DNA from 4 places in the Rossellomorea sp. H136 genome. Region 2 is predicted to be linked to each of the others. Evidence: riboswitches for the same ligand, from Rfam matches in the RefSeq annotation. Region 2 holds a riboswitch; each other region holds the start of a gene.
The links. A riboswitch is a leader RNA that binds a small molecule or an ion and turns the genes downstream of it on or off. The one in region 2 is predicted to bind S-adenosylmethionine.

Region 1 (7,833 bases), 1.6 Mb from region 2:
TTATCCATGGAAGAGTATAATGAAAGACCTATGAAGATCAAAGTGAAAGAATCAATTTCAAGGCTACTGTCCCCTATCTTGTAGAAATGATATTCTAAGACATTGCCATGAGTGCCTGGAAGAAGGCATAATAGATGATATAATGCGTAATTGATAGAGAGGGATGAAATCATGAGTGTACATAAAGATATTACAAAGCATTCAAGTAAGCAAAATCAACTGGTACAACAATTTATGATATTGGATGAGCGTAGAGAAAGAGCAATCGATGAAGCCGTTCAGCTTTGTTTGAATGATCAGCTGTTTACAACGGATGCCATTAATCATGTTACAAATGAAATCAATATCCTTGCCCGTCAAGGTGTCGTTCCACAGAGAAAGCTTGTCACAATTGAAATGGTGAAGGAATATGCAGCTAAATTAAATTAATCAGATTGTAGCTGAGAGCGTCAGACTCCACATAAAAAGACCTTGATACGACTAATCCATATTAATGGTAGGCGTTTCAGGGTCTTTTACTTTTTATGTTGGAACTTAAGCTTTTAATGCGCTATTCCACCCATCATATACAAATACAGGTTGTGTGCCATTTTCTGTGCGTTCTATGACGACATAGTTTTTATGTGACACAACGGTTTGATCGTCAGGTAAATCCAGCTTCTTCGCAACATCCCTGTCCATTTTGACAATGACTGTATTTTCTCTAAGGGTAGTAACCACTCCATTGATTACGTGTTTCTTTCTTTGGAACTGAACGGTATCTCCAAGGTTTGCATTATCTTTTGAGTACACAAATGTATTTTCCATTTTAATATCCCCTTTTTAAATAATGTAATTTTCTAGTTTATATAATTGAAAGAATTTTCTAATAATATAATTCTAACTGGTATTTATATAATAATCAATGAATACTTATCCTTCTTCTACCACAATTCATGTTTGCCAAAACCTTTTAAAAAAACTTTTTTATTTGCTTCTTCTTTCTCCATCATTATATCCATTGTCTACCATTAAAGGCAAATCCCTCCTTTCTGCATTTATTTACAAAAAACGCCTGTAGAGAATTTGTTCTCTACAGGCGCCTTGATGTATTAATAAGCGAGTGCATTCTTCTTTTCTTCCTTCATGAGAACGAAGCAAAGGAAAATACCTAATAGGGATAGGACTGCGAAAAATAAGTACACTGTGTAAATGGAGTACGTTTCATAGATAAAGCCGCCAACAAAGGTACTGAACCAATTCCCCAGACCGTTTCCGATTGCTGAATATACCGTAACGGCCGTTGCTGTAATGTGGGAAGGCGTGATTTCTTTAATGTATCGCAATCCGGCTGGAATGAACAAGCCAATGGCAAGTCCTTGCATGACAGCCGATGAATAGACAAGCCATAAACTTGGTTCTGTAAAGTAAAAGAGCCAGCGGAGCATGGATGTAGCACCTGCCAAGGCAGCGACTGTCAAGAGTCCGAACTTATCAATCCATCCACCGGCGATTCTCATAAAGGGAACCTCCGATAACACTGCAATCAGGAACGCAAGACCAATCCCCGCATATGTGCCGCCTGAATCTTCAACAAATAATCCGAAATACACATTGTTTGCTAAATTCGGCCCGAACACTAAGAATGTGACCGCTAAAAAGATAAGGAACTTTTTCATCGTGAATAATTCCTTCATCCCTGCCTTTAAATCAAGCTTTGCAGCCGCTCTCTCTTTCGGAAACCGGAAAGAAAGGAATCCGGATAGGACTAAACAGATAAAGAAAGAGTAAAAAATGATGGTTGGCCCGATAAATCCCTCTGAAAGTCTTCCCATCATAAAGACTGCTATACCAAAGCCCAATGATCCGAACAGACGGATATTTCCATAGTTATACCGGACCTTACTTGTATACTTCAAGCTGATACTATCGGAAACGGGAATGATCGCACTTTGGAAAATGGCAACTAGAATGGCCACGATAAGCAGGCCATAGTAAAATTCCATAAACAAGTAACCGAGTGCAAAGATTCCCGCTACTAAAGAGGTTAAACCAAGAACCACGGTGGGACGATTGGTCGTGTCACTGACCATTCCCCAAATAGGCTGGAAGAAAATCATCATGATGGGACCTACAGACATGATCGTTCCAATCTGATAACCATTTAACCCCACGCTTTCGCTCAAATACACACTGAGTAAGGGATATAAACTCCCAACACCGAAGAACGTTAATAAATAAAATCCTTGTAATGTGAAAATTTGATTTCGTACAGTTCTTTCCACTACCGTATCCCCCAAGATGTTTTTTGTCTTCCTTATAGTAGACCTTGAACGTTCAATTGTCTATGAGTTTATGCCTTATTATGGATAAAGTCATGCTTTTGTTGCTGATAAGGGAGGAATTTGATCGGTGTCCGTATCAAGCAAACAGAAATATTTCCCGTTTGACTTTTTCGAGTAAACCCTTTAAAGTATGGAAGTACATTTTAAATCAACTAAATACGATATTCTTCTTATCCAGAGAGACGGAGGGACTGGCCCTGCGATGTCTCGGCAGCGGACTCATATTGAGTGCTGTGCCACATCCAGCAAGCGAATGCTTGAAAGATAAGAAGAGTGTTTCTTTCTTTTGAAACCTCTTCTTATTCCGGAAGAGGTTTTTTGTAATTTAGTAAATTGGACGACAAAGGAGAATTAGGAATGAATCAAGAAAGAGGAAATCTATTGGCGTTACTGCCTTTGATCATATTTGTTTCTCTGTTCCTTGGAGCAGGCATCATTTCAGGAGACTTTTATGCCTTTCCTGTATTAGTATCAATTATCATTGCATCCGTTGTAGGTTTGTTGATGAACCGAAAAGAGACTTTAACGGCTAAGGTTGAGCGTTTCGCTAAAGGAGCCGGTCACCCTGATATCATGATCATGGTCTTTATCTTCCTGTTAGCAGGAGCATTTTCCGGAGTGGCTGAAAAGATGGGGGCCGTTGATTCAACCGTAAACTTTGCCCTTTCCGTGCTGCCCGGTAACTTGATCATCGTTGGATTATTTATTATCGCGGCTTTCATTTCGTTATCAATGGGTACATCCATGGGAACGATCGCAGCACTTGCGCCAATTGGTGTAGGGATTAGTTCAGGTACAGATATATCTATGCCCCTTGCCATGGCGACAGTTATTGGAGGAGCGATGTTCGGAGATAACTTATCATTCATTTCAGATACAACCATTGCAGCTGTTCGTACACAGAAAACGGAAATGAAAGATAAATTTAAAGTCAACTTCTTCATTGTATTACCTGCCGCGATCGTGACAATGGTAATTCTCCTTGTTCTTACTATGGGGAATCAAGCAACTGTCGGGGCAGAAAGCTTTAATTGGATTAAAATTCTGCCTTACCTAGGAGTTATCGTCGGTGCTCTTGCCGGATTAAATGTGTTTGTCGTTTTGTTCGGAGGAATTGTTTTAGCTGGAATCCTTGGATTCATAGATGGAAGCTTTACTCCATCCAGTTATTTCGGCAGTGTGGCCGATGGAATGACAGGAATGGCAGAGATTGTGATACTTTCCGTACTGATAGGCGGGGTTGTCGAACTCATCCGTCATAACGGCGGGATTCAGGCTTTACTTTATCACGCAACACGTAAAATCAAGTCTCCTCAGGGAGCACAGCTTGCTACTGCAGGATTAGTGAGTTCTACTAACCTTTGCACAGCAAACAACACGATTTCGATTATAATTGCCGGTCCACTTGCTAAGTCGATTAGTGAAAATTATGGAGTGGACGCCCGTAAATCAGCCAGCATCCTTGATATTTTTTCTTGTTCCATTCAAGGGTTGATCCCTTATGGAGCACAGGCCCTGTTAGTGGCTGAAGTCGCAGGCATTTCACCGATCAGCATCATCCCATATGCCTTCTACCCGATCTTGATTGCTGTTTGCGGTCTGATTGCCATTCGATTTGCACTACCGAAATTCACACGTAAATCAGCACCTGAAGCGGACCCGGTTCGATCTTAAATTTTGAGAGACAAATCCTATGGGGTTTGTCTCTTTTTTGATACAAGAAAAAAGCAAATCCCCTCCCAGGAATCTGCTTTCTTTTTATAACAAATCATTTACATGATACAGCTTACCACTTTCGATTTCGCTTTCTGTTACAAGTTTAACCAGTGCATTTGCGACCGTATCCGTTTCGCGAAGCATTCCTTCCACTTTGTAGCGCTGAAAGGATTCGACATCAGCAAAGGCTTCTTTAGAGGAGGAACGGATCTCCCCTTGCATGTCCGTATCCATGACCCCCGGACTGAAGGCAATCACTTGATGTCGGCTATGCTTTTTAGAAAGCTCTAAGCTTACGGTTTCCGTCAACATGTTCACGCCTGCTTTGGTTGCGCAGTACGTACTCCATCCGTGAACAGGGCGACTTCCTGCTCCTGAGCTGATATTGATCATGATCATCTTTGTGTCAGAATCCCGGGCTGCTCTTAACATTTCATTGGTAGCAATCATCGGTGATAGTAAATTCACATGCACACTCGTTTCAAGGGCTTGGGTTTCTACCTCACCAGACGGGTTGATTGGTGTCACCACTCCGGCATTTTGAACAACATAGACTCTTTCGGGTTGATATCCAAATACTTTTGTCCCCATTTCATGGAAGACCGCTTCTGTTTCTCCTGATTGTGCAAGATCGCATGGAATGAAGTCATACGATACCCCTTTTTCCCCGGCAAGCTTTTGCAGTCTTTCATTATCTGATCTGGAAATATTGATTAAACCTATGCCCTTTTCGATAAATAGCTTGGCGATCGATTCACCCAGCCCTCTTGTTGCTCCCGTCACAATTGCATAATCCATTTGGAATCATCTCCTTCCTACCTTCTGATTATAAGGGAGGGTCTTCTTATATCAAAAAAATAAGCATTGGTTTAACAGAAGATTTACAAATAAAAAGCACACCATCAAGGCATGCTCTCATCAATCAAATGATATTCAGGTATTAAATCTGACAATGGGACAATGGAAGCTTTTTTCTCATAAAGAGGAAGAAACTCTTGAAGCATGGTGGCGACCTTGATTCCTGTGACCCCGACATGACCTATGGCAATGGTGGAAGTGTCACTGTCTAATTCTTTAGACAGAAGCTTGGCTTGCTTTCCGATATGCTGGATGGTATAGACATCATCAAAGAATAATTCGTTTTCAAGATAGGGGACGTCCAATTCTTTTGCAAGCTTTGGAATGACACTCTTCCCCGTTGTTTTACTATCCAAATAAAATAATCCCTTTTCCTTGCATACTGCTAATACGATCCTCATGACCCTCTCATTGGCTGTTGCCCTTGATCCCATATGGTGATTGACTCCTACAGCATAGGGAACCTCTTCGATTGCCTTTTCTACTCTTTTCCGGATTTCGTCATTTGAAAGCGAAGTGGTGATTGCCCCTGGTCCAAGCCAGCTTGCTTTCCCGTACATCGGTTCCATTGGTAGATGGACGATGACCTCATGGCCCAGCCCATGTGCCTTTTCAGCATCTTTCCTTGTTGTTGGCAGAAAGGGCATAACTGCAATCGTCAAGGTGACGGGTAATTTCAGGATTTCTTCTGTTCCCTTCATGTCGTTTCCTAAATCATCAATAACGATTGCGAGTTCATTATGATGAGCTGGAAGGGGCAGGATGTTTCTTGCAGAAGATGAAGCATGAAAAAAGATCGGCAATAGTAAACAGATGAACAGGCTTCTCACTTTCATCACTCCTTTTCCTTTATCATGTCCATTTTGAGGAGTATATACGAAAGAGGTCCGTCCCTGAAGAGAGCGTAAATAAAGGCAGGAAGCTGATTCTCGCTTCCTGCCTTTTGGTTTATGAGGTCCGTCCCTCATCCCAGCCTTTGGTGGGTCGGTCGCTGGGGTAACCGTGGGTTTGGCGGTAGTTTTTTCTTTGGGTGGTGAAGTCCCACCAGTTTTTGGTGGAAGTTGGATTGTTTGCGTGGTGGACGACGCACCTGAGGGAGTCTTCCACGCATGGGTCCATCCAGACGCCGTGCTTCTTTTCTAAGTCTATAATGAGGTCTTCCCCTTTTTCATTCTTTATGTCTTCGTAAGAATGAAAACCAAGATCTTCAACCACATTATGCGCCATATTTGGTCCGATCGACGGAATTCGTTGGAAAATGGACATGCCGACTAAGTACCGGGCTCTAGCCATAGAAATGTTTAGTTTTTCACTTAAAACATCGGGAGACAGTTCGAAGATGTCTCCCAGTCTGATCTTTTCTTTACGAAGTGCCGATCTTTCCTCATCGGTTAGTGGTAATTTAGGACTCTTTCTACTCACTTTCTATCTCCCCTTTATCCCTTCAAGGATTGTTGTCGAACCAAATGGAAGTCTTCCGTCACTGGACGGTAGGTTTTCTTCTTGACCAGCCTATGGTTGGTCTTAATCGGGGTGTTGTTCACCAGGACCCCTACCTTTGTTTGCTGGATTTCCTTCACACCTTGCACAATCAACTGCATGGCAATGATAGCAATCATAAAGGCTGCTAATGGAGCGATGACAATCCAGTACTTTCCTGTCATTAAGGAATCTTTAGTGGAACTGATCAGACCTGACCATTCAAATGTTCCTGATTTCGGAGGGTCGGGAACAAGACCTCCTGTGATGATCGTTCCTCCTAAGAACAGATGAAACAATCCCAGATGGACAAGAATGAGAAGCGTTTGGATAAACTGCTGCCCCCATATAATGAATAATCTTGGTGCCAGATGAGGGAATAGATGCGTCCATAGCAAATGCTTATTGCTTCCCCCTAAGAGCTTGGCCGAAAGAACAAAATCCTGTTTTCCTAATAACTTCAGTTCATTCCCTATTAAAACCGTTGTTAACGGGAGGACAAGAATCGTTAACACGACAGCTTCAAAAACGAGTCTTTCAAAGATGGAGTGATCCCACCCTAAAACGGGCAATCCCCAAAGCACTGGCCTTAATAGAAGATACGCAATGAGACTTAAAGGAAGAAAATGAATGGAATCCACCATACGATCAAGCCAATTTTTCCTGTTTTCTTTTAAGTGAAAATGATAGGCTATTCCAAGATAGAATCCACCTATCACCCTTAAAGAAGCGACAACCAATGCAAATAAGAGGGTATACTTTGCCCCGACGATCAGTTGATCGAGGATGCTATACCCGAAGAAATCCGATCCTAAGATCATCTCTCCAAATGGCTTATGTGGAGGTGCACTGATGATTCGTCCCTCATCGTTCTTCATAAACTGAATTTGTTTAATCGGATCTTCTTTCATCATTGGATACAGGAAGCTGACAGCAATCAAGAGAAAGATGACACTAAACCCGATGGCAAACTTCCCATTATGCATATGCTGCCACCAAAGCCGTCTTATAGTAGAAAGCCAGCTCCATATCTTCCATTCTTTCCACTTCATTTTTTCCTTTTTATATTTGGTGTGGTCGACGCTTCCCTCCCGATTAATCCATAGATATACACCTTGATACACTACAAAAAAAGGCGTGTATATCATAATCAGTGAGATGGCTATGACCATTGGTCTGAAGTCTTGAACGATATAATACGTGATTCCTCTCATATTGAAAATCGTTTCAATGATGAATAAGCTCGACAGCATCCCCCATATGATCAGCTTTCCATGATAAAACAGGCTGGGAGAAATATTTTTCAATATGTGAGCAAAAAGGATCCTCCCTTTCGACATGCCTTTACTTTGGGCAAACTCTATATGTGGCTTTAGCATTTCTTCTTCCGTAATAAAAAGGAGAATACGAAAGAAAGAGATCATGGGAATAATCGATAATGTAATGATTGGTGCAA
Region 2 (7,833 bases):
AAACCGCGAAATGGAGGATACTTATGATTGGACGGGGAAGCTGCTGCTTCTGTCAGTTTTTCCACAATATGTGAAGGAGTAGGTTGATCCGGATTTCCCTGGCCCAAATTAATGACATCATGTCCCTCTTTGACCACAGCATTCACTGTTTTAGCGAGGGAAGCAAAAAATTGTTCAGGTAATAAATCTAATCGCTTTGCTTTACTAAAGGTTTTCATACACTCACCCACTACATTTTTTTGAAAATTAATTACTTTCAAATTCTAGTCACAAATGATATAACGGAAAGTAAAGAATGTAAAGGAATAAATTCCAAAAAGTCCTTAATGAGGTGAACGAAATGATTCAAAAGATAGGTCTTGCACAGATGGATATTGTGTTCGGACATCCCGAAGAAAACAAGAAAAAAGTAGAACAATGGGTTGAAAAAGCAAGTGACGACGGCTGTAATACTGTTGTGCTCCCTGAGCTGTGGACGACTGGATATGACCTTACAAGAATGGATGAAATCGCTGATGAAGGAGCAAAAGACTCTATCTCCTTCCTGTCTGCCCTATCAAAGAAATATTCTATTCACATTGTAGGTGGTTCTGTTGCGCAGAAAACGCAGGATGGGGTGTCCAATACCCTTTTAGTCACCAATTCAAAAGGCAAGTTGGTGAAACAGTATTCGAAGCTCCATTTGTTTAAATTAATGGATGAACATCATTATTTACTTCCTGGGCATGAAGATGGCATCTTCACCCTTCAAGACACAGAGATGGCCGGATTGATTTGTTACGACATCCGTTTCCCGGAATGGTTCAGAAAACAAGTTCTACTAGGTGCCAAGGTTGTTTTTGTCGTAGCAGAGTGGCCTGCAGCACGAATTGATCACTGGCAGGCCCTCTTAAGGGCAAGAGCGATTGAAAACCAATGCTTCGTGATTGCCTGCAACCGGGTGGGAAGTGACCCGAACAATGAATTTGGCGGTTGTTCCCTCATCATTGATCCATGGGGGGAAATTCTTTCAAAGGGATCGCAAATGGAAGAATTGGTTACGGCTGAAATCAATTTACAGGAAGTAGAAAAGGTCCGAAAGAAGATTCCGATATTCCAAGATCGAAGACCGGATTTTTATTAGAAAGGTTATTTTTCCAATAAAAATGTTGACATGGAAAATACTTCGATGGTACTATTCAAATCAAATGAAACATTCTGAAAGTTTAATTAAATAGTTAACGCAACTCTTATCAAGAGCTGGCTGAGGGATTTGGCCCTATGAAGCCCAGCAACCGACCATAATACCGTTGTATAACGGGGCGCAGCATGCGCCGGATTGAATGATCCAGTAAGGCACGGTGCTAATTCCAACAGAAAGATAGTCTTTCTGAGAGATAAGAGGCGACGAAGATACCTTCTTCAAGCCTCTTTCGAACATGAAAGAGGCTTTTCTTATGCCACGGAAAAGCCTCCACAACACAGTCTTTCATAAGTCTGTAATATAAGGAGGAACGATGATGGCAATTACGAAACTCAATGCATATCAACCACTAACTGAACAGGCGGCAATTGCACTGGCGATTGGCTTAAGAATTTTTGAGGACGGCACTCTCTTAACGTGTGAAGAAATTGGAGACGGAAATTTAAATCTGGTCTTTCGAGTATTAGAACGGGGAACAGGTAAAGGAATCATCATCAAACAAGCCCTTCCATATGCGAAGGTTGTAGGCGAAAGCTGGCCCTTGACAATCGAACGGGCAAGAATAGAAGCGAGTGCCCTTAAGCTTCAGCAATCATTTGTAGGGGATCTCGTTCCTGAAGTGTACTACTCTGATCCGACACTTGCGATTACAGTCATGGAAGACCTGAGTGCACTGACCATTGCCCGGGTCGGCCTTATCAAAGGGGAAAAGTATCCCAGGCTCTCCCATGACATTGGAACATTTTTAGCTAATACCTTATATTTCACCTCTGATTATGCCCTTCATCCTTTTAAGAAAAAGGAGTACGTGAAAGAATTTTCAAATCCTGAGTTGTGTAAAATCACTGAGGACCTAGTATTCACGGACCCTTTTTTCAACAGTGAAACCAATGATTTTGAAGAAGAGCTTTCCCAGGATGTCCAACATTTATGGGATGATTTCACCTTGAAGCTTGAAGTGGCCAAATTGAAAAAGAGCTTTCTTACTGAAGGAGAAGCACTTCTTCATGGAGATCTTCATACGGGAAGCATCTTTGTAGATAAGAATCAAACAAAAGTAATTGATCCCGAGTTTGCCTTTTATGGACCGATTGGCTTTGATATTGGACAGTTCATTGCCAACCTTATTTTCCAGGCCATTTCAAAACCTGAAGAGAAGGAAACGATTCTCTATCACATTGAGAATACCTGGAACGTCTTCTCCACTGCGTTCTCCAAGCATTGGAAGGAAAGCGGAGACGCCTACACGAAAGTGAATGGCTACCTTGAATATGTATTGGAGAAGAGCTTTCAAGACAGCATCGGTTTTGCAGGATGCGAATGCATCAGAAGAACGATCGGCCTCGCTCATGTAGAAAATCTGGATGGCATACCGGATAAAGTACGAAGATTACAGGCAAAGCGGACCTGCTTGACACTCGGTAAGGAACTGATAATAAAACGAAAACAGATCTTTTCGATCGAAGAGCTTCTGTCCATATTAAAGTCCCATTCTGAATAACCAAAAGGAGATTATCATGACACAAACATTGACCATACCAACTTCACTAGAGTGGCATGAAGATTATTTATTGATTCTTAACCAACAAAAACTGCCTAACATAGTGGAGTACATTAAACTGACGACGATTGAAGAGTATTATGATGCGATTATCACACTAAAAGTGAGAGGTGCACCTGCCATTGGCATCACGGCTGCTTACGGTTTAGCCCGGTCTGCATGTCAGTATGAAGTAAAAACGCTAGAGGAATTTATCGACCTGTTTCAACGTGACAAAAAATATCTCGCAGATTCACGCCCTACAGCAGTCAACCTGGTTTGGGCTTTGAACCGTTTAGAAAAGGTATTAGAGAATGTTTCTTCAGTTAATGAAGCTAAAACCAATTTACTCCATGCTGCCATCCAGCTTCATGCAGAAGATGAGGCAGTCTGCCGTCTTATAGGAGAAAATGGTTTGAGTGTATTGAAGGATAAAAAAGTCGTGATGACCATCTGTAATGCCGGGTCTATTGCAACGAGTAAATACGGTACAGCATTGGCCCCTTTTCATTTAGGAAGAGAAAAGGGAAAAGTGTTTCAGGTTTATGCATGTGAGACACGGCCCGTTCTGCAAGGAGCCCGTCTGACATCTTGGGAGTTACAGCAATCAGGAGTAGATGTCACCCTCATCACAGATAGCATGGCTGCCCATACCATGAAAGAAAAAGGTGTAGAAGCCGTGATTGTCGGGGCTGACCGGATTTCTGCCAACGGGGATACCGCAAATAAAATCGGAACATCCATGCTTGCCATCTTGTGTAAACATTTCAATATACCCTTTTATGTCGCTGCTCCTTCTTCCACATTCGATTTATCCAGCTTCAATGGAAACGATATTCCCATTGAAGAGCGAAACCGGGAAGAGATTACGACGGTCGGCGGGAAGCTGATTGCGCCAGAAAACATTCCTGTTTATAATCCAGCATTCGATGTTACTTCTCATGAACTGATTACCGGCATCATTACAGAAAAAGGTATCCTGTACCCTCACTTCGAGGAAAGTATTCAACATACCATAGGTGTAAAACAATAGCCAAAAGAAGAGCTTACTATTGCTCTTCTTTTGGCATTCATCTTATTCCCCGAATAACTTTGTCGACGCCCACATTTCCCTCGGATTCACTTCATAAATGCTATTTTCCCGGTACATAAACTGATGAATGATACATTCTCTTCTTAAGGTTGCAAAATCTTCATGAAATTGCTGAATATATTCATTCAAATCTTTTTCCTTATATTTTTCTCCCACCTTTAATCCTTCCACCATATGTTCCAAAATAAATAATTTCTTCTTTTGTTGAGAAGGAATCGTTTTGATCCGTCCATTCTTGTCCAAGAAATTATTCATAACCTTTTGTTTTTCTTTCAATAGCTTCTCTGACATCACACTTTCCCCTTCCTCTCCCTGAGCAAACTGATGAAGGACATTTCCATGATGACTCAGGACTTTTTTATTCAAATAGTAGTAAACCGTGTTCTTCTCTCTTCGTGAATATACAAGGTTGCACTCTTTGAGTTTCGTTAGGTGATGGGATATTGTCGGTGCGGTGAGTCCCAGTTTTCCCGCAATGGCTCCTACGTGCAAGCTTCCTGACGCCAGCAAATAGACAATCTTGATCCGGGTCGGATCCCCCATCGTTTTATGAAAAGCCACCTGTTTACTTAATTGCAAAACCTGTCTTCACCTCTCTGATTAGATTACTATCTAATTAGATAATAATCTAAATAGATAAAGGAATCAATCACTAATTAATACAACGAGGCTGGGACAAAACTAAAAAACCACGATAAAAAGACGAACAATAGAAGTGTAGGTTCTTCATACCGCTAATGATTTCCGTGCAAGACTACGCTCTCCGCGGGTAGCCCGGGAGCCTCCTCGGCAAGCCTGCGGGGTCTCACATAAGCTACTCTTCCCGCATGAGTCTTCGTCTTGCACTCCAATCAACCGCTGGAAACAGCTAAAATCAAATTTCGAAAATAAATAATAAACCCGAACAAATCTGCACACTAAGAAGCAGGTTTGTTCGGGTTTGACTTAGGCTAAGTCCCAGCCTCGTTTTTATTCTATTTTTCTAACAACAATAAGGTTTCTTTCTTATCAACCTGCTTACCGGCATAGCCTGTAAGTGTATTATTCTTTCCGATGACACGGTGACATGGGATGATGATGGGGAAACGGTTTGCTTTATTTGCTTGCCCTACTGCCCTGACAGCTTTAGGTCTTTGAATCGCTAGGGCTACATCCTGATAAGACCGGGTTTCACCAAATGGAATCTGTTGCAGGGTGTTCCATACATCCTTCTGAAAAGCCGTTCCCTCTATCTTTAGAGGAAGATCGAATTCTCTTCTCTCCCCCTTAAAGAATTCCGTGATCTGTTCTTGTGCTCTTATTAATATTGGATTCTCAGTGTAAAAGTCTTCTCGTGAATCACTTTCTAAAAATTGCACCAAAATTAGATGGCTCTGATCCGCTTGAAGTTCTAACTTTCCAATCGGGCTCTCCATTACAATAGAATCATATGACATTATACAGGACTCCTTTACGATTTAGGGAGATAAATGTGGAAGATCGTTCCTTCCCCGACGATACTCTCAACCTGAACGCTTCCTTTATGCTCTTTAATAATTTTAAAGCTTACCATCAGGCCAAGTCCAGTTCCCCGTTCCTTCGTTGTGTAAAAAGGTTCACCAAGCTTTTTAATCTTATCCTTTGATATCCCGCCCCCCTGGTCTTTTATGCGAATGTGAATCATTTCATCATCCGTCTCTTGGATCCGGATGGAAATGAATCCACCGTCCGTCATGACTTCAATAGCATTCTTGATGACATTAATGAATACCTGCTTTAACTGATTGGGCTCTGCGATGATGGTTGGGAGGTCCGCTTGGTAACTCTCCTCATATTGCACATTATGCATGACTGCCTGAGCACTTAATAGTTCAACAGTATCTTTCATGATCCTGATTAAATTCGTTTCTTGATATTGAATCGCCTGTGGCTTTGCTAATACCAGGAACTCAGTAATGATGGATTCAATTCGCTGAAACTCAGAAGTAATCACATTGAAGTACATCTCATGATCTTGACCCACACTATTTTCCAACAATTGAATAAAGCCTTTAAGGGCGGTCATTGGATTTCTGATTTCATGGGCAATCCCTGCAGCAAGCTCCCCAACCACACTCAATGTATCAGACTTTCTCAACTGCTCCTGCATTTCAATTTGTTCTGTAATGTCACGAATGATCGTTAGATTTAAATTAGAGAGTAAATTGTACTTGGATGAAAGCTCAATGTATTGAACCTTATCCCTATGAGAAGTCAATGTTTTTAAAAATGTCGCCTGCCCGTCTTCTTTCAATTGTTGTAAGTATTCATCATAGGGCTCTTCACCGGGTTCTATATTCAAAATTTCACGTACATCTTTACCGATTAGGTGGTCTTTCTCGATGTCAATGATCTTACTCACTTCAGGATTTGCGTCTACGACAACATAATTGTGATTGGTAAGGATCAGGCCGTCCAGTGAACCTTCGAAAATCTTCCTGAACCTCTCCTCGCTTTCCCGTAGTTCCTTTTCCATTTGATAACGCTCACTGACATTTCTGAAGATCGTCATGTTATACCCATCTACGGAATGAAGTTTAGAAGTGAATTCCAAATGCTTTAACTGATTGTTAGGCATCAGAAACAGTACTTCATCCCTTACTGCACCGCTTCTGTTTAACTGTTCCATGACTAAATCAAACTTTTGGCTTTCCAGAGGATAAACAAAGTCACGGATCCTCTTCGAAAGAAGCTCTGAAAGGGAGCATTCAAAGATCTTCAGAGCAGAAGAGTTCGCTTTAAGTACTCTGCCATCCTGATCCCATAATACGATCGCATCAATCGCTTCTTCAAATAAACCTTTAAACAACTCTTCGTTTCGTTTTAATTGAATCTCCATCTGCCTCTTCTCGGTTACATCCCTAAGAATGGCCATATGAAGCTTGTGATGCACATACGGACTTGTGGTGAATTCCACAATTGAAATGCTGTGTGATTTTTTTATTGGAATTTCCCCACGGGCTTTTTTGTTTTGAGAAATCAGTTTTTTTATCTTTTTAACCTTATAATGCGCACTTTTAGGGATAAATGAGCTTATGTTCCTGTTTGTGATTTCATCCTTTTCCAATCCGACTTGTGAACTGAACGCCTGATTCACGTCGTTAATATTTCCTTCTATATCAAAGAGAACAATTCCTTCTGATGCATTTTGAAAAATATTCGATAACAAATGGACATTCATATGATCTTTCCGCTCTTTTTCCTTTAGTGCCGTTACATCTTTGAAATACAAATAGGCATTAGGAGAAATGATCGATTTTTTAAGCAATAGTTCAATATGGATGATTTTCTTATCACTAATATTCATTAAGGTTTCATCTTCAAGGTTCTTTCCGGTTTCCATTACTTCCTTATAATGAGCCACAATCGGGGCTGGAACTGAAGAAAAAAAGTTACTGAACAGTGTACCTACAATCCTATCTTTCGTGGTCTGCAGTGTTTCACATGCTTCTCCATTGGCAAAGACAATTTTCAACTCTTTATTGATCACGAACATCGGCATGGGTGATGCTAAGCAAATTTCCCTATCGACGGGATGACATTCTTCCTTATTCAACTCTTTCTGCAAATTACTACTATTAGTCATTTCCTCATCCCCCTACTATTTTAAAAGACGACTATTGGCTCAGGTCATTATAGAGTCCGCATAGCTTCCCATACTATTGGTGATAATTAACAGTGAAATTCATGTTTTACTCATTGTATCCTAGGGTAAGAATGAATTAGGATAAATCTATTCTAAGAGATGGTGAAGATATGAAACAGCGTGACTATTACTTCGACAATGCCAAATTCATTTTGATCTTCCTGGTTGTATTTGGACATTTGATCCGGTCCTATATAGAAAGCGATCCATTTATCCTTTCTCTGTACAAAACGATTTACACCTTCCACATGCCAGCCTTTATTCTTGTGGCAGGGTTTTTCGCAAAAGGATTTTATAAAAAGGGATATATTCAAAAACTGGCGAAAAAATTAATTCTTCCTTACATTGTGTTT
Region 3 (7,833 bases), 2.4 Mb from region 2:
CCACCAGCTGTCCTTTATCCACATCCTGAAAGAACTTGTCACTAATCAAGTCGTAGGCTACTTCTACTTTGTGTAGCTTGTCATTAAGCTCGCCTTTTCCGTCAAACTGAGCAAGCTCGTCCCCATCCTTGCCCGTCCATTCCAAGCCGCCATACATTCCTCCAGCACCGATCAGCATACTGATGATGATTGTGATTATGAGCTTTCTGCCCGTCCACTCCATATATTCCCCTCCAGCTTGTTGTTGGTCTTTGTATAGATAAGAGTGGCGCGACTAAGAGCCTTTCTTATCCAACGAAATAGACACCACACAAAAACGCGCTAAGGCGGTGCGGTGTCTTTGCTTATCTAACTATATGCCGGAGGGGGACGAGTTATGATAAGGCGATCCTTATTTTATTCCAGTAAAAACTCTTTGAACGTGATGGTTTTGAAGGTGAGAAGCAATGATTCCTCCCCACTTTTCAAATTCCACCAGGAACCCGTCATGACCAAAGGCGGTAGAGATAAAGTAATGTTCACTCTTTGGTACAAGATGTGTAAACTCTTTTAGATACCCAGGTGAATAAATTAAATCTCCTTCATAACTGATCGAAATCAGTTCGCACTGGTAGTTTCTCGCTACCTCTTCTGTTCCTCCTCTTCCCCTTCCGATATCATGTGAGTTCATCGCATTCAGCAAGGTAAGGTAGCTGTTTGGGTCAAACCGCTTTCCTAATTTCTTTCCTTGGTAATCGAGATAGCTTTCGACATTGAAGAGTTCGTTTTGCTTTTCACGCTGGAAACGATGGTCGAACAGTTCCTGTGTCCGGTACGTGACCATTCCAACCATTCTGGCAATCTCTAACCCTTTTAAAATGGAGCCTGGTGGATAATACCCCTTTTGAAACTCAGGGTCCTTTTCAATCGCTGTGATTCCGATGTGATTAAAGGCGAGACCGTAATCATTTAAGGCAGGAGTGACGGCAAGGGCGAACACTTTATTTATAAAGGCAGGATAGAGGGCTCCCCATTCTAAGGCCTGCATCCCTCCCAGTGAGCCTCCGATGACCGCTTCCATGTGGTCGATTGAAAGTTGTTGGAGTGCTTTATATTGGGCATGGACCATGTCCCTTATCGTAATACCAGGGAAGTCCGGACCGTAACGCTCTCCCGTATGTTGATTGGTGGACGCCGGTCCCGTACTTCCTTCACATCCTCCTAATACATTAAAGGCAATCACATTAAAATGTTCGGTATCAATATACGACCCCCGACCAATCAGTCCGTCCCACCAGCCGCGGTCTTCACTCGTCCCCTTTACGATATGGGTCCCGGTGAGAGCATGGCAAACCAGGATGGTCGGTCCTTCTTTGTTTCCTGTTCGTTCATACGTAAGATCTACATTTTTCAACGTGGTGCCGGACTCTAATGTTAGGGATGGGATGGTAATGGAGCTAACTTCATATGTGTATAGCTTCTCCATTCCTCCACCTCCTTTTTTGATGTTGTGGCGGGGTGATCAGGATTCCACTCCGGATACCCCCGCGTATAAAACAGTTGATTTTGTACTGTTTTTTGGATAATTGCCATTATGGGAGTTGAGAATTCGTCGTTAAGTCTATCGTCATGAATTCAGATTTTCATTCGAGGGGACTGCGAGCAACCTGTTCGCTGATATATTGGGAATTTCGCTGATAAAAGCCCGATTTCGCTGATATATTCGAAATTCCGCTGATAAAATCAAATTTCCGCTGATATCTCCCTTACATAGTCCCTGGATGGCCTATAAATAGTATCCAAAATCCACTTTTTCACCCTGTAATTTGATTTCAATTACGATTTTAGGGTTAGTTTCCCCAGTTTCTATCATACCCGTGATGTTTCCAACGCCACTTCAATGGCATGATCCAAGTCCTCGATCAGGTCCTTCGCAGACTCTAATCCAACAGAAAGTCTCACAAGGTCCTCGGTTACCCCTGTCGCACGGATTTCCTGGTCGTTTAATTGTTGATGGGTCGTAGAAGCCGGATGGATGATCAGCGATTTCGCATCCCCTACATTGGCAACATGAGACCAAAGGGAAATGTTATCGACTACTTTCCGTCCTGAATCTCTACCACCTTTAATTCCGAAGACGACGATGGATCCCGCTCCATTTTTCAAGTATTTTTGAGCAAGTTGATGAGACGGATGCTGCGGCAGCCCAGGGTAAGATACCCAAGCGACACCATTATGCTGATCTAAATGCTCCGCAATCTTCAAGGCATTCTCTGTGTGACGTTCGATGCGAAGATGCAGCGTTTCTAATCCCTGCAGCAGCAGGAATGCGTTCTGTGGACTTAAGCACGCTCCCAAGTCACGAAGCAGCTGCACTCTTAATTTTGTAATGAAGGCTGCCGGCCCTACATCCTGTGCATAACGCAGTCCGTTATAGCTACGGTCCTCTTCCGTGAAGCCCGGGAATTTTTCATGATTCCAATCAAACTTCCCTCCGTCAATGACGACTCCCCCGATTGCTGTACCATGACCGCCAATCCATTTTGTTGCAGAGTGGATGACGATATCAGCTCCATACTCGATCGGCTTACATACATATGGAGTGGCAAAAGTATTATCGATGATCAGTGGGATGTGATGGTCATGAGCCACTTTTGCTACCTCTTCAATATCAAGCACATGTAGACTTGGATTTCCGATCGTCTCAGCGAATACAGCCTTCGTTTTTGGCGTAATCGCTTTACGGAAATTTTCCGGGTCAGTCGGATCTACAAAATGAACCTTGATTCCGTATTTCGGAAGGGTGGTCGAGAATAAATTATAGGTTCCACCGTAAAGATTGGTAGCTGCTACAATTTCATCACCTGCTCCGGCGATATTTAAGATTGATAGTGAGATAGCGGCCATTCCCGATGAAACACCTAGTGCTCCGATTCCACCTTCTAAAAGAGCGAGGCGCTTTTCCAACACGTCTACAGTTGGGTTCATGATTCGGGTATAAATGTTTCCCGGTTCTTCAAGTGCAAATAATTTTGCTGCATGATCACTGTTATCGAAAACGTAAGATGTCGTTTGATAAATCGGCACTGCCCTCGAACCTGTAGATGGATCCGGCTCCTGGCCACCGTGAAGTAAAAGTGTGTCGAAATCGAATGATTTTGTCATTGATAATTCCTCCTAAATGGTTTTGGTGTTTGGGTTTCCGTTTTGCGGTTGGATGTTTTGGACGTTTGCCTGTTAAAGTTTGTTGGAATTTTGACTGTTGAATTCGGAATTGACTGTTAAAATAATTCGTTTTTTTATCAGTTAAATACCGACCTATTCTCTCATGTTAAATTTCGGCCAAAATTCCCCTGTTGAACTCAGAAACTGAAAAATCGAAGAAGTATATTTTCCTAAGAAGATGGAAGAGGAAAAAATAAAAAACCCTCTTCCTAAGAAGAGGGTCTAATTTAATAGGGTCCTCCTCTTATCTTTCAGGCAGATCGCCTGCAGGAATTAGCACCTTTTCATGTGACGCATTACTGCGTACATGAAGGTTGCCGGGTTTCATCGGGCCTAGTCCCTCCACCTCTCTGGATAAGAGCATGTAGTTGTCAATGTGAAAATTCTTGCGTTGAGATGAATTATAAGGGGTAACCGACCTCAACGTCAAGAGTATTTTTAGAATTTTTACATTATTTAATTTTTAATAGAGGCTGTAATCGCTTCGTTAAATTGAACGACGATGTCTTCCCCATCTTCAATACCTATCGATATGCGTACGACATGTGTATTTATTCCGAGTTTTTCCTGCGCATCCTTCGGTAGAGCACGATGAGACGTTCCTAATGGATAAGAAACCGTTGTCTCTACACCTGCAAGGGAAGGGATGATTTTAATCCATCCAAGTGATTTGAAGAATGTGCTTATATCACATGTGTTGGATAGCTCGATTGTTACGATTGCGCCATTTCCTTTATCCGATAGATCGGTTGGGTAATAGACTCCTTTCACATAATCATTTGATCGAAGGTCTGCCGCAAGAACTTCTGCATTTCTTGCTTGGGTTCCCATACGAAGAGCCAGTGTTTTCGCTCCACGGCAAGTCAGCCACGCTTCAAATGGACTCAAATTTGACCCGATGTTGACAACTTTCTCTCTCGCTTTTTGAACAAGCTCTTCTTTTCCCACGACGACACCTGCTGTGATATCACTGTGTCCTCCGATATACTTCGTGGCACTGTGAGCGACAAGGTCGACCCCTTCCAAGAAAGGCTGGCGCAGAAACGGTGTGGCAAATGTGTTGTCGATCATTGTTTTCAGGTTGTGTTTTTCAGCGAAGTCAACCATTTTCGGGATATCTTCCACTCGCATAAACGGGTTTGTTACGGTCTCACTGAAAAGGAGTTTGGTTTGTGGAGTAATGGCTTCCTCTAATTCTTCCACACTTGTAAAATCAACGAATGAAGTTGAAATACCGAATGATTTCAGCTCTTCTTTCAGCATATGGAACGTACCGCCGTATAAATCCTCGGCGGCAATGATATGATCGCCTGATTGCACAACAGCGAGGATTCCAACAAGGATGGCCGATAATCCAGAAGAAGTCGCGACACCTGCTGGAGCTCCTTCCAAGTCTGCTACCATCTTACCAAGCTCGTCTGTATTTGGATTTCCCGTTCTCGTATAGAGATAGGGGGATTTCCCTTCATAGAAACCCTCCAACTCTTCTAAAGAGGTAAAAGAAAAGGCAGATGTTTGGTAAATCGGAGTCGCTTTACTGCGGATTTCCTCAGTCCCTTTTAACTGACTATGTACGACCTTCGTTGTGAACTTCATCTCTGTCATCCTTCCTGAATCTATGTATTTTTAAAAGTGTATCATATTCAGAAGATTGTGAGGAGTAAGATGTATTCCAAGGCATAAAAAAACACCTGCCCCATTGCAACAGGTGCTCGCCGATTCCGTTTATTGAACGTTATTTAAACATCCGATCAAGCGATTTTCAATATCCGATGCCAGGCTTTTCAGTTCATCGTTATCCACCATTTTGATCAGCTTGCTTGGTTTTGCCATACCAATCTTGGTTGTACCGCTTTCTGTGTATACCGTCACTTTGCAAGGCAGGAAGTAGCTTACGAGCATGCTTTCTTCCAGCACTTTCTTCGCTTCGTGAGGATTACACACCTCTAATACGACTACCTCTTCATTGAAATCATGGGCCTTATCCTGCAGTTCTGAGCAAGATCAAGATTCCATAACACGCCAAAGCTTTCATCTTTCAAGGCAGTTTCTACTGCTTCCACCGCTTCTTTCACACTTATTGAAACTTCCTTTGTGTAATGAAACATGTTCACATCTACACCTTTATCTTTCTCTGAGTCTATATTCTGTTAATACCTCACAGTGTATCAGGTCAAACATCCCTATTTAGAGGTCCGTCCCTCTCGATTATTCCATTCCTTCAACCATTTGACCCATCATGTCTTCGTTCATGGGGCCGACGATTTTGTGTTGGATGATGCCTTTGGTGTCGATCATGTATGTGGTCGGGATGGTGAACGCCCGGTATTCGTCTCCGATTTCTCCCTTTTCATCCATCGGAATGGGGAAGGTGAGTTCGTAGCCGTCGACAAATTGATGGACGGCCTTTTCCCCATCGTCCATGGAGGTCAGGTTGACGGCAAGGATTTCAACGTTTTCTTTCTCCGCATTCTCTTCGTAGTAACTCTGCATATGGGGCATTTCCGCTTTACATGGCGGACACCAGGTAGCCCAAAAGTTCAAGATCACTTTTTTACCTTGATAATCTGAAAGCTTTACATCTTCACCATCTAAAGTGGTTAATTCAAAATCCGGAGCGCGGTCCCCTTTTGCGAGCCCCTGCTCTGCATTAGAAAGATCCATGGATTCATTGGCTAATTGAGCGGCCTCTTCCCTTGCCTTCTTTTCCTGCTGATCCTGAAAAAAGTTCGCTAAGAAGATGCCAATCAGAAGCGCAACGATGGCCAATGCAAAATTTCGTTTATTCATTCTGTTTCCTCCTTACGTTTAAAAGAAAGATGAGATAAGTCATCATGATCAAATACGTCCAGGCGGTGACGGTCAATTCAAATCCTCCAATGAAGGCACTTAGAAATAACTGGACCAAAGTAAACATAACCAATAACTGTCCTGCCCAGATATCGCCGCCGGGATCACTTGCTTTTTTTATAAAAAAGTCAAGGATTAATAGATTGAGCACAACTTGGATACCAGCTAAAAGATAATGGTGATGAAGCATATGAAGGAAAGCTTCTAAGACAAGAACTGTGACCATCCATGAAATGATGATAGTAGCCGGATAATCTACTTTCTTAACAAATATGTAAGTTAGAGCTGCTATCAGTCCTAACCAGTACCCAATGACTCCTCCATGAAAATAGAGGATTGTAATGGGATGCTCCATAACCGTTTGAAAGTCAACCACTATCACACTCAGCTTCCAAACGAGTAAAAAACTAAAAATACTATTCGAATACCAGTCGCTCGCCTTTCTATTCCAAAAATAGAGGAACAAGAAAGTGAGTATGAACGAAGCGATAATGGCTCCCCAAGAAGCCGGAAATGTGAAGGAGCCTATGGTGTGCCATCGTTCAGTCATAGGCATTCCCCTCCCTTCAGATATTTTCTGGCTTATCTATTATTCTTTCTAACAACAATATAATAAACCGATGGATGCAAGTGACCTACTGTTGTGTGGAATCCGGATGATTGGAGCTGTCGATCGAGTTCCTCGGAAGAAATCCGATGATTTAAAGGCGGTCCCATTTCTGATTCTACCTTTTCCCAATCAAGGATCAGCCAAATTCCATCTTCCTTCAGCATATCGTGTAAATCCTGAAATACTTTGATCAGATCGGGAACTTCGTGCAAGACGAAAGCGGATACGATTTTATCCAAAGTACCTTTGTTAAAGCTGAGGTACTCAAGGGATGAATTCTCGTAAATAATATTGTCTACATTCTCTTCAGTGGCACGGTGTTTCAGGTACTCCAGCATTTCCTGTTGCAGATCTACCGCCTGGACCTTTGTTTCAACCGTTTTGGCAATAGGAAGCGTCAGGTAGCCATTGCCACAGCCTAAATCGGCGACGATATCGTCTTTATTGAGTTTGAGAAGTTCGAGTACTTTGTCCACCGGTACGAGCTCTTGACGTTTTGGATCGAGGAGCTTTGAAGCTTTGTGATGTTCAAATAAATCTCCGGTCATCGGGGTTCCTCCGTTCGGTAAATATACCCTATTGTGTATTAGTATCTTAAATCTTTTAAATACAAGCAAGTTATTTACTCATAGTGTATCCTATAGGAGAATTATTACAGATAGTGCGGGGAAATGTGTGTCGAATTTTTGAATAATAAAGAGTCTGGGACAAAACTAAAAAACCCGATAAAAAGACGAACAATAGAAGTGTAGGTTCTTTATACCGCTAATGATTTCCGTTCCGTGCAAGACTACGCTTTCCGCGGGTAGCCCGTGAGCCTCCTTGGCAAGCCTGCGGGGTCTCACATAAGCTACTTTCCCGCAGGAGTCTTCGTCTTGCACTCCAATCAACCGCTGGAAACAGTTAAAATCAAATGATTAGAAAACAAATAATAAACCCGAACAAATCTGCGCACTAAGAGGCAGGTTTGTTCGGGTTTGATTTAGGATAAAAAACTTTTGTCCCAGCCTCTATATTCCTTAATTAGGGCTTTCGTATAGGGATTTTTTCCATGTTGCTTTTCTTCAAAAAAATTATTTAAAAACCGCTTTATAGAAAGAAATTCACCTGTTCATTTATATCCCGGCATCCTCATTTAGAAACCTCTTCATAACGCAATGATTACGATT
Region 4 (7,833 bases), 880 kb from region 2:
CGTCCGGGGAATTGAAAGTAACGGTTGGACATGTATTTCCTTTAGAAGATGCAGCTAAGGTTCATACACTCATGCAAGCAAGAAAAACGGTAGGAAAGGTAATCCTGAAGCCATAATACTAACCAGTTAGTATACGATCCATTTTATAGGGGGGAACCGGGATGAACTTACGGTTATCAGATGAACAAAGGATGATCCAAAAAACCATCCGTAAATTTGTTGAGAAAGAACTAATACCTTTAGAAAATGAAGTGCTAAGAAATGAACGGGAAGGAAAACCAAGTCTTTCCCCGGAAAAAAGGAGCGAGCTGCAGTTAAAAGCAAAGGAAGCAGGGTTCTGGGGGATCAATACACCAGAAGAGTATGGCGGAGCGGAACTCGGGCAAATGATGATGGCCATTGTTTATATGGAAATCTCTAAAACCTTTGTGCCTTTCAGTTTCGGTGGTTATGCAGATAACATCCTATACTATGCCAACGAAGAACAGAAAAAGAACTATTTGATCCCCACGATAAACGGAGAGAAAAAGTCCTGCTTTGCCATGACGGAACCGGGAGCTGGATCCGATACTCAAAACATTCGGATGACCGCAGTGAAGGATGGAAATGAGTGGGTGTTAAATGGTGAAAAAACGTTTATTACTGGCGGAAATGAAGCAGACTTTGTCATGGTCATGGCGGTGACCGATAAGGAAAAGCATCGGAGAACGGGTCGGGAAGGAGTAACCTGTTTTATAGCCGATCGAAGTATGGGTTGGACATCCGAATACATTCATACCATGGGGGAATGGGGACCGGCCAGTCTGTTTTTTGATGACGTGCGGGTACCTGAAGAAAATATTCTCGGTGAAATCGATGGTGGTTACAATCTGGGGCTGGAATGGATCGGGTTCGCACGCTGGATTGTTGGTGCACAAGCGGTAGGCGCAGCAGAACGTTTACTGCAAATGGCGATTGATTATTCCAAAGAAAGAGAGACATTTGGAAAGCCAATCGCGGATCGACAGGCGATTCAATGGCAGATTGCTGATTCTGCCGTGGAAATTGAAGCTGCCAGATGGCTTGTGTTAAATGCAGCATTCACGCTGGATCAAGGAGAAGATAATCGCCATGTTGCATCGATTGCCAAACTGTACGGATCGAACATGGGAAATCGGGTAGTGGATCGGGTCCTTCAAATTCACGGAGGGATGGGCTACACAAGAGAACTTCCGATTGAACGCTGGTATCGTGAAGCAAGATTGTGGCGTATTTATGATGGAACTGATGAAATTCAAAAACTGATCATTTCTCGGAATCTATTAAAAGGGCATGTGAAAGTGGGCCAATTTGTTTAAAGGGATAAGGAGGTAATGTAAATGGGTGAAAGATTCAGAGGGAAAGTAGCTTTAGTAACAGGCGGGAGCCGGGGGATCGGTAAAGCGATTGCCAAGCTCTTTGCAGGAGAAGGGGCAAAGGTTGCCATCATTGACGTGAATGAAGAGGCACTCTTGGAAGTCAGTGAGGAATTGAGAGAGTATGAAATATATACAAGAATTGCGAATGTAGTAGAATTCAAAGAAGTAGAAGAGGCCGTCAACGAAGTCTTTGAAACTTTCGGGGCCGTTGACATTGTTGTCAACAATGCAGGAGTCATCAGAGATAACCTGTTGTTTAAAATGACTGATACAGATTGGCAAACGGTCATGGATGTGCATTTGAAAGGATCATTTAACGTAGCGAAAGCAGCGCAAGGTTATATGGTGAAGAACAGGTATGGCCGGATGATTAATATCTCTTCTACCTCGGCACTCGGTAACCGGGGACAGGCAAATTACGCTACGGCTAAAGCTGGTCTTCAAGGCTTAACGAAAACTTTGGCTATAGAGCTAGGTCCTCTTGGTATTACGACAAATGCAGTAGCCCCCGGATTCATCGAAACGGAAATGACTAGAGAAACGGCTATGCGAATCGGAATTACCTTTGAAGAACTGGTGGAAGCAAGTCTTCAAGGAATTCCTGTCGGAAGAAGCGGGCAACCGGAAGATATAGCGAATGCAGTGGCGTTTTTTGCGGATGAAAGATCGTCATTCGTTAATGGACAAATCCTCTACGTAGCTGGAGGGCCGAAAGCCTAATGGGAGAAAGAGGTGAAGGATATGTTTCAATCTTATATCGGTAAACGCTCGACTTCCGTAGAAAATTGTGTAGAAAAAGGAGCGGTTCATAAGTTTGCCGAAGCCATCGGTGATCCACATCCCATTTATGTGGATGAAGAAGTAGGAAAAAGGTCCAGATACAGGGGGAATATTGCCCCCCCTACTTTTCCACGAGTGTTCGACTATGGAACAATTGAAGGTTTTCATTTACCGAATGTCGGGTTAATTCATGGGGAACAATCTTTTCAATATGAAAGACCACTGAAGGTCGGGGAACGTATTCAGTGTTATACGGAGATAAAAGATTACTATGAGCGGAAAGGATCGGGTGGAACACTTGGCTTTCTTGTAATCGAAGATATCGGTGAAGACTCAGGAGGGAATAGGATTTTCACCTCCGAGGCGATTGTCATTATCACTGAAACGGTCAGAGAGAGGTTGGGAAAATGACTATACTATCATCCATTAATATAGGTGAAACGATTCCCATTGTCGAATTAGCTCCAGTCTCGAGAATCGACTTAATCAAATATGCAGGAGCATCTGGGGATTATAACCCCATTCATACGATCGATGAGGAAGCCCATAAACTGGGTCTTCCAGGAATCATTGCTCATGGTATGTGGACAATGGGCAATGTCACCAGGCTTTTTAGTGATCATTATGAAGAAGGATTTATCAAAGATTACACCGTCCGCTTTAAAGGGATGGTTTTTTTGGACGATGTTATTACATTGATTGCAGAAGTATCAGAAAAACAGGATGATCTCTTACATTTTAAAGTCTTTGCCGTCAATCAGGACCAGAAGAAAGTGATCGAGGGTAAATTGATGTTTCAATTATTTTGAGCATTCATGTGAAAATTGTGTCCTATAGCTTTCATAAAGCGAATAGAAATAAAGAGAATTAATGTTCTGAAAGAAAAAATAAGTCAAAAGACTTAAATCCGATAGAAAAACTCGGGTTGACTTCCCTGAAGAATGTGGTATTATTTAGAATATTAAAATTAATAACTCTTATCCAGAGTGGTGGAGGGATCTGGCCCCGCGAAGCCCAGCAACCTACGTTATGTAAGGTGCTAATTCCAGCAAAATGTGAAGTCATTTTGGAAGATAAGGTATCCTTACCTGAACAACCTTCCAAAATGGAAGGTTGTTTTTTCATTCATGATTTTCTGGATAAGATGAAAATTGGGGGAATCAAGTGACTAAAGAAAATAATCAAGAGGCACAGTATGATGTAGTAGTCGAGAAGATCACTTCGATGTTGAAGACGATGAGTTTTGGATCAATTACCATTGTGGTTCAGGACGGTAAAGTCATTCAATTGGAGAAAAACGAGAAAGTGCGAATTAAATAAGCTGACTAGACAAACTAGAGGCGCATAACACAGATAAGGGAAATCCCTATATCTTGTTATCGCCTCTTTTTGTTTGGATGAGCGGGAAAGGGGTGTATCATGTTAACCTATCAAACTTGGAAAAAACCATCTGTCCAATTTGAAATTGATCCGGTATATAAAGGAGCTGTAAACGTACTTGAGTGGACGTATGATCATTATGGTGAGAGTGTCGTATATGCATGTAGTTTTGGGATAGAAGGGATCGTATTAATCGACCTCTTAACCAAAGTACAACCGGAAGCAACCATAGTATTTCTTGATACAGGTGTTCATTTCAAGCAAACCTACGAAACGATTGAAAAGGTGAAGGAGAAGTATCCTGGTATCACCATTTATATGAAAAAGCCTGAATTAACGCTCCAAGAGCAAGCAGAAACATATGGAGATAGGTTGTGGGAGAGAAATCCGAACCAATGCTGTCAAATTCGAAAGCTCGACCCTTTAAAAGAAACCTTATCCAAAGGAAATGCCTGGATTTCAGGATTAAGAAGGGAGCAATCACCGACAAGGAGTCAGGTTGAATTCATCAATAAGGATGACAAGTTTCAATCGGTTAAGATTTGTCCTTTGATTCACTGGACTTGGAAGGAGATTTGGAGGTATGTCCATAAACATAACCTATCCTATAATCCTCTTCATGATCAGGGGTATCCAAGTATCGGATGCTTCCATTGTACAACTCCAGCCATAGACATCAATGATCTCCGCTCAGGAAGATGGAAAGGAAAAGGGAAAACCGAATGCGGTCTTCATTAAAAGGGGTGACATTCTTTGATTGAAGTAATCGCCCTGATCATAAGTTTGTTTTTCGCTATGAACATTGGTGCCAGTGGAGCGGCAGCATCGATGGGTGTTGCGTATGGTGCAGGAGCCATAAAGAACATCAGGGTTGCATTATGGATCTGCGCAGCCGGTGTCCTGAGCGGGGCGGTATTAGGTGGAGGAGAAGTAGTTAAAACCATAAGTTCAGGGATTATCCCTCAGCATGTACTCTCCATCAAAATCGTGGTCATCATATTGTTATCCGCCACCATTTCCTTGTTTCTGGCGAATGTGATCGGGATCCCGCTGTCTACAAGTGAAGTAACGGTCGGAGCGGTTGTAGGAGTCGGAGTCGCATATCAAGTTCTTTATGTGAAGTCACTCTTAACGATCATGTCATTCTGGGTGATTGTCCCGGTCATTGCCTTCGGAGTTACGTGGGTATTCGGTATAGGTTTAGTAAAGCTTGAAAAGCGCGGTTTCCATTTTGAAAAAAAATGGCTTGCGTACCTTTTGATTATCGCCGGGTTCTTTGAAGCCTTTTCGGCAGGGATGAATAATGTAGCCAACGCCGTCGGTCCATTAGTGGGTGCGGGTTTACTGTCTCCCTCCCGTGGGATTTGGCTGGGTGGATTGTTCGTTGCCCTCGGAGCTGTCTTACTGGGGAAAAAAGTAGTGGAAACAAACGGGAAAAAAATTACACAATATTCAAAAGCCGAAGGAATTCTCATATCCTTTACGGGAGCGATCCTGGTGATTGTGAGCTCACTGTATGGATTACCGATCCCGCTGACTCAGGTTACTTCGTCCTCTATCATAGGCCTCGGGATGGCGAAGAACGGCAAACATATGCTGCAAAAGAAAATTGTCAAAAAAATCGTCAAAATATGGGTGGTCTCTCCCCTTATTTCACTCAGTATTTCATATTTTTTAGTAAAGCTCGTGATTGATAGCGATCTGTATTCGATCGTGGTTCCAATATGCGTCATTATCGCTACTGTGGGAGCATTATCCCTTATGCGTGTGATCAATGAAGAAAGGCGATCCGTTCACGAAGACGGAGGCGGAATTTAATCTTAATTCCGATTAAAACAATATGTTAAGGAGGATAAATGATGAGTTTACAGCCCCACGGAGGAAAGCTTGTTCAATCATATTTACCAGAAGAACCCTATGAGGATATTCTCAATGAGATCACTTTAGACGAAACCGCATTAAGTGATTTGGAACTCATTGGAATAGGTGCTTACAGCCCTATAAATGGATTCTTGACCGAAGTTGATTATCAACATGTGGTGGAAACATTACGATTGCGAAATGGCAATGTGTGGAGTATTCCGATTACCCTCCCCATTGGAAAAGAAAAAGCAAGAGACGTAAAGAAAGGCTTAAAGAGTCGCCTTGTTTATAAGGGAGAAACCTATGGACTCATTGAGGTGGAGGATATTTATGAACCAGATAAACAGAAAGAAGCCCTTCTCGTATACGGAACCACCGACGCTGATCATCCAGGTGTCAAGAAATTATTCCAACGGGGAGATGTGTACGTAGGTGGGAAAATCAGTCTTATTAAACGTCTTTCCAAACCTTTCACCGAGTATACATTTGACCCAAATGAAACAAGAAAGTTTTTTAAGGAAAAGGGATGGAAAACGATTGTCGGATTTCAAACGAGAAATCCTGTTCACAGGGCCCATGAGTATATTCAGAAAACGGCATTGGAGACCGTTGATGCACTCTTCTTAAATCCGTTGGTAGGAGAAACAAAGGCGGATGATATCTCAGCGGGCATCAGAATGGAGAGTTATGAAGTTCTGTTACAGAACTATTACCCTAAAGATCGTGTGTTTTTAGGAGTCTTCCCTGCTGCCATGAGGTACGCGGGTCCAAGGGAAGCCATCTTCCATGCACTGGTACGAAAAAATTATGGATGCACGCATTTTATCGTCGGGAGAGATCATGCAGGTGTTGGCGATTATTATGGTACCTATGATGCGCAGAAAATATTTGATCAGTTCAGTGAAAGTGAGATAGGGATTACCCCTCTCCGCTTCGAGCATAGTTTTTACTGTGAGAGGTGCGAAGGGATGGCGACTACGAAAACATGTCCTCATGATAAGAACGATCACGTTATTTTGTCAGGGACAAAAGTGAGAGGGATGCTCCGCAACGGGGAAGTTCCCCCTTCAACGTTCAGTCGCCCTGAAGTGATCGAAGTGTTAATTAGAGGTCTAAAACAAGAAGCTGGACAAACGACTTAAGGAGGGTACGGGGTTGAATGAAAAAACAGAAAACATCGTATGGCATGAAACCGCAATAACGAAACAGGAGAGACGAAAAAAAAATGGACATCAAAGCTTTATTTTATGGTTCACGGGTTTATCCGCTTCAGGGAAATCGAGTGTCGCCAATGCATTGTCTCACTCTCTTTTCCAACAAGGGAAACAAGTCTATGTTTTGGACGGAGATAATGTCCGTCATGGTTTAAATCATGATTTGGGATTCAAGGAAGAAGATCGTAAGGAGAATATCCGGAGAATCGGTGAGGTGTCCAAACTTTTCATCGATAGCGGACAAATTGTGCTGACGGCCTTTATTTCACCTTACAGGGAAGACCGTGCTCTCGTACGAAATTTAGTGGAGACTGATGAATTTATCGAAGTATATGTGCATTGTTCGTTAGAAGAATGTGAAAAACGTGATCCAAAAGGATTGTACAAAAAAGCCCGTAAAGAGGAAATCACTCATTTCACAGGAATCAGTGCTCCTTATGAGGCACCTGAAAAACCGGAAGTGGTACTGGATACAGAGAAACATTCAATTGAAGAATGCGTGGAGTACTTACTAACTGTATTGAATCAAAAACAGCTTATATAGGGGGAGAAATCATGGCATATTCAAAATCTTGGGAGTCAAATGAGAAATTAAACAAAACGGAAAAATGGAAACTGGAGAAAGACGGGTTGTCTATCTTTGAAGATATTCCGTACTATGCGGAAAATGGCTTCTCTTCGATTCCGAAAGAAGAGTGGGATAAGTTTAAATGGGCAGGTTTGTATTTACAAAGACCAAAGGAAGACGGCTATTTCATGATGAGAGTGAACGTCCCGTCGGGCATCTTGACCTATGAACAGTCACGGGAACTTGCTGCCATTTGTAAAGAGTATGGTAGAGACGTCTATGACATCACCACCCGCCAGGCGATCCAATTTCACTGGTTGAAGATTGAACAGATTCCCGACATCTTTAAACGTCTGGAGAAGGTTGGATTGTCTTCAGCCGGTGCATGCGGTGATATCACACGTAATATCGTCGGGAACCCCCTGGCAGGAATCGATCCTGATGAACTTTTCGATACAAGGAGCATTGTGAAAGAAGTATATGATTTCTTTCAGCACAACGAAGATTTCTCAAATTTACCGCGGAAATATAAAGTAGCAATCTCCGCAAATATCAATAATGCGTCGAATGCTGAAATCAATTGTGTTTCCTTTGTTCCGGCAAAAAAGCTGATAGACGGTAAAGAAGAAGC

Region 1: linked by a shared signal. The riboswitch ahead of ACYH0O_RS01115 (Na+/H+ antiporter NhaC family protein) and the one ahead of mtnK (S-methyl-5-thioribose kinase) in region 2 are both predicted to bind S-adenosylmethionine.
Region 3: linked by a shared signal. The riboswitch ahead of ACYH0O_RS21995 (O-acetylhomoserine aminocarboxypropyltransferase/cysteine synthase family protein) and the one ahead of mtnK (S-methyl-5-thioribose kinase) in region 2 are both predicted to bind S-adenosylmethionine.
Region 4: linked by a shared signal. The riboswitch ahead of ACYH0O_RS13515 (YezD family protein) and the one ahead of mtnK (S-methyl-5-thioribose kinase) in region 2 are both predicted to bind S-adenosylmethionine.

Annotation. Positions count from the first base shown of each region.
Region 1 covers NZ_CM166371.1:196,406-204,238, reverse strand. Annotated here, with positions in the region: gene cls (cardiolipin synthase) at 1-84, shown strand, start outside; gene ACYH0O_RS01130 (YpbS family protein) at 172-429, shown strand; gene ACYH0O_RS01125 (DUF2187 family protein) at 535-807, opposite strand; gene ACYH0O_RS01120 (MFS transporter) at 1,092-2,264, opposite strand; SAM riboswitch class I at 2,492-2,595, shown strand; gene ACYH0O_RS01115 (Na+/H+ antiporter NhaC family protein) at 2,682-3,998, shown strand; gene ACYH0O_RS01110 ((S)-benzoin forming benzil reductase) at 4,083-4,838, opposite strand; gene ACYH0O_RS01105 (divergent polysaccharide deacetylase family protein) at 4,943-5,734, opposite strand; gene ACYH0O_RS01100 (helix-hairpin-helix domain-containing protein) at 5,847-6,320, opposite strand; gene ACYH0O_RS01095 (ABC transporter permease subunit) at 6,335-7,833, opposite strand, start outside.
Region 2 covers NZ_CM166371.1:1,800,017-1,807,849, reverse strand. Annotated here, with positions in the region: gene ACYH0O_RS09135 (aminotransferase class I/II-fold pyridoxal phosphate-dependent enzyme) at 1-218, opposite strand, end outside; gene ACYH0O_RS09130 (carbon-nitrogen family hydrolase) at 341-1,123, shown strand; SAM riboswitch class I at 1,227-1,383, shown strand; gene mtnK (S-methyl-5-thioribose kinase) at 1,500-2,684, shown strand; gene mtnA (S-methyl-5-thioribose-1-phosphate isomerase) at 2,701-3,756, shown strand; gene ACYH0O_RS09115 (DUF2087 domain-containing protein) at 3,799-4,395, opposite strand; gene ACYH0O_RS09110 (methylated-DNA--[protein]-cysteine S-methyltransferase) at 4,791-5,252, opposite strand; gene ACYH0O_RS09105 (PAS domain S-box protein) at 5,267-7,420, opposite strand; gene ACYH0O_RS09100 (acyltransferase family protein) at 7,591-7,833, shown strand, end outside.
Region 3 covers NZ_CM166371.1:4,361,689-4,369,521, forward strand. Annotated here, with positions in the region: gene ACYH0O_RS21985 (S41 family peptidase) at 1-223, opposite strand, end outside; gene metX (homoserine O-acetyltransferase MetX) at 392-1,465, opposite strand; gene ACYH0O_RS21995 (O-acetylhomoserine aminocarboxypropyltransferase/cysteine synthase family protein) at 1,849-3,144, opposite strand; SAM riboswitch class I at 3,446-3,565, opposite strand; gene ACYH0O_RS22000 (trans-sulfuration enzyme family protein) at 3,661-4,800, opposite strand; gene ACYH0O_RS22005 (DUF302 domain-containing protein) at 4,930-5,148, opposite strand; gene ACYH0O_RS22010 (hypothetical protein) at 5,160-5,312, opposite strand; gene ACYH0O_RS22015 (redoxin domain-containing protein) at 5,413-5,994, opposite strand; gene ACYH0O_RS22020 (hypothetical protein) at 5,987-6,604, opposite strand; gene ACYH0O_RS22025 (class I SAM-dependent methyltransferase) at 6,637-7,212, opposite strand.
Region 4 covers NZ_CM166371.1:2,680,547-2,688,379, reverse strand. Annotated here, with positions in the region: gene ACYH0O_RS13540 (quinone oxidoreductase family protein) at 1-116, shown strand, start outside; gene ACYH0O_RS13535 (acyl-CoA dehydrogenase family protein) at 162-1,337, shown strand; gene fabG (3-oxoacyl-ACP reductase FabG) at 1,359-2,117, shown strand; gene ACYH0O_RS13525 (MaoC family dehydratase N-terminal domain-containing protein) at 2,139-2,588, shown strand; gene ACYH0O_RS13520 (MaoC/PaaZ C-terminal domain-containing protein) at 2,585-2,986, shown strand; SAM riboswitch class I at 3,152-3,257, shown strand; gene ACYH0O_RS13515 (YezD family protein) at 3,342-3,497, shown strand; gene ACYH0O_RS13510 (phosphoadenylyl-sulfate reductase) at 3,597-4,295, shown strand; gene ACYH0O_RS13505 (inorganic phosphate transporter) at 4,314-5,375, shown strand; gene sat (sulfate adenylyltransferase) at 5,417-6,562, shown strand; gene cysC (adenylyl-sulfate kinase) at 6,576-7,178, shown strand; gene ACYH0O_RS13490 (nitrite/sulfite reductase) at 7,190-7,833, shown strand, end outside.